Regions from separate parts of the Amycolatopsis carbonis genome, predicted to be linked through region 1. Evidence: riboswitches for the same ligand, from Rfam matches in the RefSeq annotation. Region 1 holds a riboswitch; each other region holds the start of a gene.
The links. Region 1 has a riboswitch for S-adenosylmethionine ahead of QRX50_RS13890 (methionine ABC transporter ATP-binding protein). Riboswitches for the same ligand answer to the same signal wherever they lie in the genome.
Positions count from the first base shown of each region.

Region 2: it holds a riboswitch for S-adenosylmethionine, as region 1 does, so the genes downstream of both, thrC (threonine synthase) here and QRX50_RS13890 (methionine ABC transporter ATP-binding protein) in region 1, are expected to answer to the same signal.
Region 3: it holds a riboswitch for S-adenosylmethionine, as region 1 does, so the genes downstream of both, QRX50_RS25685 (aminotransferase class V-fold PLP-dependent enzyme) here and QRX50_RS13890 (methionine ABC transporter ATP-binding protein) in region 1, are expected to answer to the same signal.

Region 1 covers NZ_CP127294.1:2,828,716-2,831,962, reverse strand. The annotation lists gene QRX50_RS13895 (4-(cytidine 5'-diphospho)-2-C-methyl-D-erythritol kinase) at 1-114, opposite strand, end outside; gene QRX50_RS13890 (methionine ABC transporter ATP-binding protein) at 316-1,326, opposite strand; SAM riboswitch class I at 1,540-1,630, opposite strand; gene QRX50_RS13885 (TetR/AcrR family transcriptional regulator) at 2,018-2,602, shown strand; gene rsmA (16S rRNA (adenine(1518)-N(6)/adenine(1519)-N(6))-dimethyltransferase RsmA) at 2,593-3,247, opposite strand, start outside.
Region 2 covers NZ_CP127294.1:4,602,858-4,606,104, reverse strand. The annotation lists gene rpsT (30S ribosomal protein S20) at 1-235, shown strand, start outside; gene holA (DNA polymerase III subunit delta) at 693-1,664, opposite strand; SAM riboswitch class I at 1,813-1,947, shown strand; gene thrC (threonine synthase) at 1,961-3,226, shown strand.
Region 3 covers NZ_CP127294.1:5,175,609-5,178,855, forward strand. The annotation lists gene QRX50_RS25675 (Tm-1-like ATP-binding domain-containing protein) at 1-451, shown strand, start outside; gene QRX50_RS25680 (phosphoenolpyruvate hydrolase family protein) at 453-1,274, shown strand; SAM riboswitch class IV at 1,354-1,468, shown strand; gene QRX50_RS25685 (aminotransferase class V-fold PLP-dependent enzyme) at 1,509-2,852, shown strand.

The sequences.
Region 1 (3,247 bases):
GAAGACGGTGACCAAGTCGTGGTAGCCGTCCTCGCGCAGGTCACCGATGGCCAGGTGCAGATTGACCTTGGCCGGGACCCGGACGGTGACTGGTGGTGGAACTACGGCGAGCACCCGTCAAGCCTACGTGGCCGGGCGCCTGGGCTCCTCACCAGGAGAAAACAGCCGTTTTCAGGACGGCTGTCCCAACCTCTCGGACACCCCTTCACCCCTCTCGGGCCCCACGTCCCACCAGCCACCCCAATGCGGCGTTGGGTGCGTTGAGCGCACCCAACGCCACATCGGGGTGCGGTGGGCCGGAGGTGAAGCGAGCAGTCAGGCGGCGACGCTCTGCGGGCCGCGGGCGGCCTGCGTCACGTGGGCGCCTCGGTCGGCGATCCACGCCAGCGCCGCGTCGGCACGCTCGCCGCGGACGCCGATGCGGAACCGGGCGATCGGGGTGTCACCGATGCGCGTGAGACCGCCGCCGATGGTGGCGACCTCCACGTCGAAGCGGCCGGCCGCTTCGGGCAGCAGGGCGCCGACGGACGCGAAGCCGATCAGCACGACGTCGGCAGACCGGTCGTACTTCGCGGCCTGAGCGCGGGCGGTCTCGATGACCGGCAGCACCGCCTGCGCGGTCCAGCTGCCCGGCGAGGCGATGAGGTCCAGCACGTGACCGCGTTCGACGACCGCGCCGTCTTCGAGCACCGCGACGTCGTCGCAGACGCGGCGGACGACCCCGGCGTCCGGCGTCGTCAGCAGCACGGTGGTGCCCAGCTCGGCGCGCGCCCGGTCGAGCACGGCGAGCACGGCGCCGGCCTCCTCGGGGGCGATGCCGGCGGTGGGGTCGTCGGCGAGCAGCACGGCCGGGCCGGCGGCGAGCGCCTTGGCCACGGCGACGCGGCGCAGCTGGCCGGGGGTGAGGTCGGCCGGCTTCTGCGCGGCGCGGGCGGTGAGGCCCACGAGGTCGAGCAGGTTGCCGACGCGGGTCTTGCGCTGCGGGCCGTCGACGCCGAGCTGCTCCAGCGGCGTGGCGATGTTGCCGGCGACGGTGCGCTCGGCGAGCAGCTCCGGCTTGGTGCCGACGACACCCAGCTGGCGGCGGACCTCACGCAGCCGGCGGCCGTCGAGCGCACCAGTGTTGAGGCCGTCGAGCCGCACGACACCGCGGTCCGGACGCTCCTGCAGGGCGATGCAGCGGGCGAGCGTGGACTTGCCGGAGCCGGCGGGGCCCACCACGCCGAAGAGGGAACCGGCCTGCACGTCGACGCTCACATCACGCAGCGCGGCGACCGGATTTCCGTTGAAGGGAAAGGACTTGGACACGTTTTCGACAGTGATCACGAAGAGAGCTCCAGGCATGGGGCGCAGCACCGTTTCCGGGCGCGCCAGCGTCACCGAATTACCGTCCTTTTCGGACGGTGCGCAGAATTGTGGAAGAAATGATCAGGCGATGACTGTGGAGCGTCGACACGCACATACCGTGCGGCGACCTTCATCGACGACACGCCGCCGAGTCAACAGGAGCGGGCGGGCTACCCTCTGCATCGGAAACAGCCTCCATCGGTCCTGGCTGTAGCACCTGCCCCATGGGGAGTGGTTGCTGCGACTTCGGCGAGCCAGGTCTCTCAGTCGCTCGGGATGGACGGTTCTGAGTAAAGCCGATCCCATTGGGTGAACGCAAGCGCGTTGGTGCAGATCACACGAGTGGTGGTGCCCGGATAGCGGGACACCCGCAGCCACATCGTGGACCTCGAAAGCTCCGGCACCGAATTTCTTCCACGCGGCGAATCCAGCCCGCTATTCCACTGTGGACGCTGCCGATCCCTGGTGGAGCCGCGATTCCGGCACGAAAATTCCGCGGCAGCCCACACGTGGGTAAACGACGGTTCGGCGAGGTAGCTCGCCACGGCGAGACACCGGGTCTCCCCGGCCGGACTCCCCCTCCCGTCCGCGAGCCGTTTCCGGACGTCCGTCACACCGTGATGATACACGCGTATCCGATACAGTCGTACCACAACAGCGGAGGAAGACCGTGGCGAAGCGGGTGGACCACGAACAGCGCCGGCGCGAGATCGCCACGGCGGTGTGGCGGATCGCGGCCGAACGCGGCCTCGACTCGGTGAGCATGCGCGAGGTGGCCGCCGAGGCAGGCGTCTCGCTGCGGCTGGTGCAGTACTACTTCGAGACGAAGCACAACCTGCTCGTGCTCTCGCTGGGTTATCTGCACGAACGCGGCGAGCAGCGCACGCAGGCCCGGATCGCGGCGCAGATCGACCAGAGCGTGCGCGGCGTGGTCCGAACGCTGCTCACCGAGCTGATCCCGCTGGACTCCGAGCGCGAGCTGTCGCTACGCGTCCACCGCGCCTACTTCAGCCGCACCCACAGCGACCCGGCGCTGGCGAAGGTCTTCCTGCAGGCCGAGACGCCGATCGAGGACCTGCTCACCAGCCTGTTGCGCCGCACGGTTCTCCCGCCCGGCGTCCAGCCGAGGCAGGAGGCGAACCTCCTGGTCGCAGGCTTCACCGGCCTCGGCCTCGACGTCCTCCACGGCCGCTTCACGCCGGGCGAGGTCCTCGCGACGCTGGACTACCACCTGGGGCGGCTCTTTCAGGCTTGAGCCGCGAGCCGCACGAAGTCGTGCACATCGAGCTGCTCGCCGCGCGTCTTCGGGTCGATGCCGGCCGCCACGAGGAGCTCACCCGCGCGGTCGGCCGAACCGGCCCAGCCGGCGAGGGCCGCGCGCAGTGTCTTGCGGCGCTGGGAAAACGCGGCATCCACAACGTCGAAGAGGCGTTGGCGCTCGATGCCCTCCACCGGCGTGCCGCGCTCGAAGGACACGAGGGACGAGTCGACGTTCGGCACCGGCCAGAACACCGACCGCGGCACAGCGCCGACCTTGCGCGCCGGCCCGTACCAGGCAAGCTTCACGCTGGGCACGCCGTAGATGCGGCTGCCGGGACCGGCGGCCATGCGATCCGCGACCTCGGTCTGGACCATCACCATCCCCCGCTGCAGCGAAGGCAGCTCGGCCAGCAGGTGCAGCACGACGGGGACCGCGACGTTGTACGGGAGGTTCGCCACCAGCGACGCGGGCTCGGCCGGGAGATCCGCCGCGCTGATCCGCAACGCGTCGGCGCCGACCACGGTCAGCTGATCCGCGACGGAAGCGGCGCGTTCGGCGGCAGTACGCGGAAGGCGCGCCGCCAGCTTCGGATCGATCTCGACGGCCACCACGCGGGCACCGGCGTCGAGCAGGCCCAGC
Region 2 (3,247 bases), 1.8 Mb from region 1:
GCGCATCACCACCAACGAGAAGGCCCGTCAGCGCAACCTGGCGATCCGCTCCTCGGTGAAGACCGCGATCCGCAAGTTCCGTGAGGCCGCCGACTCCGGCGACAAGACCAAGGCCCTCGAACTCCAGCGCGACGCCGCCCGCAAGCTCGACAAGGCCGTCACCAAGGGCGTCATCCACGCCAACCAGGCCGCCAACAAGAAGTCGGCTCTCGCGAAGCGCGTGAACCAGCTCTGAGCTGATCGCAGCAGCACCCTGCCAGACCTGGAAAAGCCCGGTGACCGCCTGGTCGCCGGGCTTTTTCGTGCGCTCCCCCGCATCCCCGGCGACGGCCTGCCCGCCAGGCCCGGGTACTGAGAAGGCCGGTCGGCGGCCAGTCCACCGGCGCCTGGCCTCGCGATATGTGCGCGGCAGGTGGCCTTCCAGGTCACCTCTCGCCACAGCAGGCCCCGTGCGCGCCGACCGCACCACACGCAGGCCCACCCCAGCGGTGGCTTCGTTTCACGCACCTCGCCACTGCGCGCCGGCCCCAGGTCGGTCGCGGCCCAGGGTCAGTCGCGGCGCAGGGTAATCGCGGCGCAAGGTCGATCGCGGCGCGGTGTCGATCGCGGCGCAAGGTCAATCGCGCCCCGGCGCCCCGGTACGGCGGGTTCGGCCTCGCCGTTGGGTGGCTCGGACTCCCGGGTGGCAGGGGTCAGCGTTCGCCCTTGGCGGCGACGACCTCGACGACCGCGCGTTCCAGGGCGTAGTCCGCGTCGGCCGCTACGCCCTTGACCTCGGCGTTCAGACGGGCGACCACGCGCATCGCGGTGGCGAGGCCGTCCTGGCCCCAGCCGCGCGACTGGCCCTGCGCCTTGCGGATCTTCCACGGCGGCATGCCCAGCTCGCCGGCCATCTGGTTCGGGTTGCCGCGGCCGGCGGCGGAGACGCGGGCGATCGTGCGGACTGCGTCGGCGAGGGCGTCGGCGACCAGGACGTGCGGCACGCCCAGCTGCATGGCCCAGCGCAGCGACTCCAGGGCCGCCGCGCGGTCGCCGCCCACGGCCTTCTCCGCCACGGCGAAGCCGGTCACGTCGGCGCGGCCGGTGTGGTAGCGGCGCACGGCCTGCTCGTCGATCACACCGCCGGTGTCAGCGACGAGCTGCGTCGCCGCGGAGGAGAGCTCGCGCAGGTCGGAGCCGACGGTGTCCATCAGCGCCATCACGCCCGCGGCGTCGATCTTGCCGCCCACGCGGCGCACCTCGTTGCGCACGAACGACTCCCGATCGGCGGGCTTCGTCAGCTTCGGGCACTCGGTGATCTCCGCGCCCGCCTTTTTCAGCGCCGCCGGCAGCGCCTTGGCCGCTTTGCTGCGGCCGCCGCCGTTGTGCACGACCACGAGCACGATCCCGTCGGCGGGCGCCTTGAGGTACGCCATCACCGCGTCCGCCAGCTCCTGCGAGATGTCCTGCGCGGAGTCGAGCACGATGACCCGCCCCTCGCTGAACAGCGAAGGACTCACCAGCTCGGCGAGCACAGGCGGTGTGAGTTCCGACACCCGGTTGCGCGTCATCTCGGCCGTCGAGTCCACGGCCCGCGCGGCGTCCAGCGACGCGCGGACAGCCCGCTCGATGAGCAGTTCTTCCTCACCGAGGACGAGGTGGAGCGGCGCGGGTGCGGTGGTCACTCCGCCATCTTCTCACCCGCCCGGCCCCGGGCTCGCTCCGGTGATGTGCGCCGCCACCGTGGCATGAGGTGATCGCCATGTCGTACGGTGTACCCGAGGCGGCGCCCAGCTCCACCAGATTCGCAGCGGCGCGCCGACAACTGAACACCGCTCATCCAGAGGGGCAGAGGGAACGGCCCGACGAAGCCCCGGCAACCGGCGTACAGCCTGTCTTCCCGAATTTGCGGGATAGCTGACGACCACGGTGCCAATTCCGGCCCGCGTTTTGCGGGGCAGATGAGGAAAGGAACCTCGCGATGACCGTTACCCTCGGCACGACCTCCACCAAGAAGACCCTGGACCTCGGTCCGGCCGTCGAACTGGTGTCGAAGGAAGAGGGCCACCGGCAGCCGCTCGCCCCGGAGTTCGTGTCCGCGGAGGACTTCTCGCCGCTCGAGGTCGCCTACGACTTCGGCCGCGTGCGCCGCGAAGACATCGAGGCCGGCCCCAAGAACATCTGGCGCTACAAGAAGCTCCTTCCCGTCCCCTCGACCGTCGAGGAGATCCCGAACACCGAACCCGGCGCCACCCGCCTGGTGAAGGCCGACCGCCTCGCCAAGGCGCTGGGCCTGAAGTCCCTGTGGGTCAAGGACGACACCGGCAACCCCACGCACTCCTTCAAGGACCGCGTGGTCGCCGTCGCGCTGGCCGCGGCCCGCGAGTTCGGCTTCGAGGTCCTCGCGTGTCCCTCGACCGGCAACCTGGCCAACGCGACGGCCGCCGCCGCGGCCCGCGCCGGCTGGCGGTCGGTCGTGCTGATCCCGAAGTCGCTCGAGCGCGCCAAGATTCTCACCACCGCGGTCTACGACGGTGATCTGATCGCCGTCGACGGCAACTACGACGACGTCAACCGCCTCGCCACCCAGCTCGCCGGCGAGCACCCGACGTGGGCGTTCGTCAACGTCAACGTGCGCCCCTACTACTCCGAAGGCTCCAAGACGCTCGGCTACGAGGTCGCCGAGCAGCTCGGCTGGCGCCTGCCAGAGCAGATCGTGGTGCCGATCGCCTCGGGCTCGCAGCTGACCAAGGTGGACAAGGGTTTCCGCGAGCTCGGCCAGCTCGGCCTCGTGGAAGCCAGCCCCTACAAGGTCTTCGGCGCGCAGGCCACCGGCTGCTCCCCCGTCTCGGCCGCCTTCCGCGCCGGCCACGACGTGGTCCAGCCCGTGAAGCCCGACACCATCGCCCGCTCGCTCGCGATCGGCAACCCCGCCGACGGCCCCTACGTTCTCGACGTCGTCAACCGCACCGGCGGTGCGATCGAGGACGTGAGCGACGAGGAGGTCGTGGAGGGCATCCGGCTGCTCGCGCGCACCGAAGGCATCTTCACCGAGACCGCCGGCGGCGTCACCGTCGCGACCGCGAAGAAGCTCATCGAGACCGGCAAGCTCGACCCCGAGGCCGACACCGTGCTGCTCATCACCGGCGACGGCCTCAAGACGCTCGACGCGCTCGAAGGCCGCATCGGCCCGAAGGCGACCGTGCCCCCGTCAGCCGAGGCCGTGAGCAAGGCCCTCGGCCTCTGACCGCCGGGCCCGCGGGCCGCT
Region 3 (3,247 bases), 2.3 Mb from region 1:
GGGCCCGCACCGGCTGGAGGCGGCCGGGCGCGCGGGACTGCCGCAGGTGGTCAGCGTGGGCGCGCTCGACATGGTCAACTTCGGCCCGGCCGACACCGTGCCCGAGCGGTTCGCGGACCGGAACCTGCTGGTGCACAACCCGACCGTCACGCTGATGCGGACGACCGCGGAGGAGTCCGCTCGGCTGGGCACGCTGCTCGGACGCAAACTCCAGGCGGCACAAGGGCCCGTCTCGGTGTTCCTGCCGCTCGGCGGAGTGTCCGCTGTGGACGTTCCGGACGGCCCGTTCCACGACCCGGCGGCCGACGCCGAACTGTTCGCCCACCTCACCGAAGCGCTGTCCGGTGGTACGGCGACCGTGACGCGGCGCGAAGAAGCCATCAACGACGCCGGGTTCGGCGCGGCCGCCGCGCGGGAACTGCACCGGCTCATCGGTGAAAGGAGGTCCTGACGTGGACCGCGAACGAGCGCTGGCCCGGCTCACCGCCGCGGTGGCGCAAGGCCGGCCCGTGATCGGCGGCGGCGCGGGTACCGGCCTGTCCGCCAAGGCCGCCGAGGCCGGCGGCATCGACCTGCTGATCATCTACAACTCCGGCCGCTACCGCATGGCCGGCCGCGGCTCGCTCGCCGGGCTGCTGGCCTACGGCGACGCCAACGGCATCGTCGTGGACATGGCGCGCGAGGTGCTCCCGGTCGTGCGCGACACGCCGGTCCTGGCGGGCGTCAACGGCACCGACCCGTTCCGGCTGATGGGTCCGTTCCTCGACGAGCTCAAGCGGATGGGGTTCGCCGGCGTGCAGAACTTCCCGACGGTCGGGCTGATCGACGGCGTGTTCCGCCAGAACCTCGAGGAGACCGGTATGGGCTACGGCCTGGAGGTCGACCTCGTCGCGCTGGCTCGCGAACGCGATCTGCTGACCGCGCCGTACGTGTTCGACCCCGAGCAGGCCGCCGACATGACCCGCGCGGGAGCCGACGTGCTCGTGCCGCACCTCGGGCTCACCACGAGCGGCACGATCGGCGCGCGGACGGCCGTCACGCTCGATGAGGCCGTCGCCCGGGTGCAGGCGATGCACGACGCGGCCAAGCGGGTGAACCCGGACGTGCTCGTGCTGTGCCACGGCGGGCCGATCGCCGAACCCGCCGACGCGCAGTACGTGCTCGACCACACCGAAGGAATCGTGGGTTTCTTCGGTGCTTCCTCGATCGAGCGGCTCCCGGCCGAGCGCGCGATCCGCGCGCAGACGGAGGCCTTCCGCGCGCTGCGGCGGTGATCTTCGGTCTGTGAGCACCGTCTCAGCTCACGGGACACCTCTGGCGTCACCGGGCGTCGTTCGGTTACCTTCATCAACAGGTCATGAGTGCCAGCGTTCAGCCCCGGCTTGCTGGCCGGCAACCCTCCTACCGCGGTGGGGTGCCCCGGGTGAGGACCAGGCCGGTCGTGTTGTGCGACGGGCAAGCGCGGGCCCCTCGCCGGGGGTCCCCCGGACTGCCGAGGAGGCACCGCCATGACTCTCGCTCTGGACCGTACCGCGGACAACACCGAAATTGTTGCCGCACAGGGGATTCCCGGCGTCGCGGGGGCGGCGCTGCGGGTGCCGCTGGTGACCGGCGGCGAGATCGGCTACGCGAACCTCGACCACGCGGCGAGCGCGCCGTGTCTCGACTCGGTCCGCTCCGCCGTCGACGAGTTCCTGCCCTGGTACGCGAGCGTGCACCGCGGCGCGGGCTTCGCTTCGCAGGTTTCGACACGCCTTTACGAGCGCACGCGCGACATCCTGCGCCGGTTCGTCGACGCGCGCACCACCGACACGGTCATCTTCACGCGCAACACCACGGATTCCTTCAACCTGCTGGCACGTTCGCTGCCGCGGCGCACGTCGGTGGTCGTGTTCGACACCGAGCACCATGCGGCCCTGCTGCCTTGGCGCGGCCCGAATGTGCGCCGCGTGCAGCTGCCGCGCACGCGCCTGGCCGCGGTGTCCGTTGTGGACGAGGCGCTCGCCGCCTGCCCGGAGGGACCGCGGCTCGTGGTGGTCACCGGAGCGTCGAACGTGACCGGCGAGCTGCTGCCGGTGGCCGAGATCGCCGCCGTGGCAAGGAAACACGGTGCCCGGGTGGCGCTGGACGCCGCGCAACTCGCGCCGCACCGCAGGATTTCCCTGCGGGAGCTGGACGTCGACTACGTCGCGCTCTCGGGGCACAAGCTCTACGCGCCCTTCGGCGCCGGCGCGCTCATCGGCCGGTCCGACTGGCTGCGCGCCGCCGAGCCGTACCTCGCCGGCGGGGGAGCGACGAAGCTCGTCACCTCCGACGCCGTCGTGTGGAACACCGGTGCCGAACGGCACGAGGCCGGCTCACCGAACACCGTCGGCGTCTACGCGCTCGGCGTCGCCTGCGAGCAGCTGGCCGCGAACTGGACTGCGGTGGGCGAGCACGAGGCCACGCTGCTGGAGCGGCTGCGCAAGGGCCTGGCCGGCGTGCCCGGCTGCGCCGAGCTGCGCCTGTTCGACGCGCCGGTGGACCGCGTGGGCACGGTGAGCTTCGTCGTCGACGGCTTCGAACCCGGCTGGCTCGCCGCGGTCCTCTCGGCCGAATACGGCATCGGCGTGCGCGACGGCGCGTTCTGTGCCCACGTCGCCACCAAGCGCCTCATCGGCGAATGCGGCCGCGACGGGCAGCAGGCCGTGCGCGTGAGCCTCGGCCTGGGCAGCACCGAGGAGCACGTGGACCGCCTCGTGCTCGCGCTGCGCCAGATCGTCGCCCGCGGTGCCCGCTGGGAGTACACGAAGGTCGACGGCCGGTGGGCGCCGGTGGGGGACCCGCGGGAGCTTCCGCCGTTCTGCGCCTGACCCGCTCGCTAGGCTCCCCGCATGGGGAGAACGTGGGGGTTCTGGGTTCCGTTGGCGGTGCTGGGTTTCGCCGAGCTGATCCTGGCGGCGGTGCAGCTCGTGACCGCTGAGCACGGGGCGCAGGGCGGGTTCGTCGACCTGTACGCGGGTCCGCTGCACCCGGTCCCCGAAGGCCTGCTCGGCCCCGGTCCCGGCGGGCTGCGGTTCCTCACCCAGGACCAGGTGCCGCTGCCGCCGTCGACGTACGCGACGGCGCTCGGCTGGCCGATCGCGCTCGCCGTGGTGGTCGCGCTGCTGCTGGTCGGGTACACGCGTGCCGGGAAGGCCCTGAGCACCGGCCGGTTCGCCGCCGTCCTCGCCGGGGGCGTGCTGGCGGTGCCGGTGCTGGACCTGGT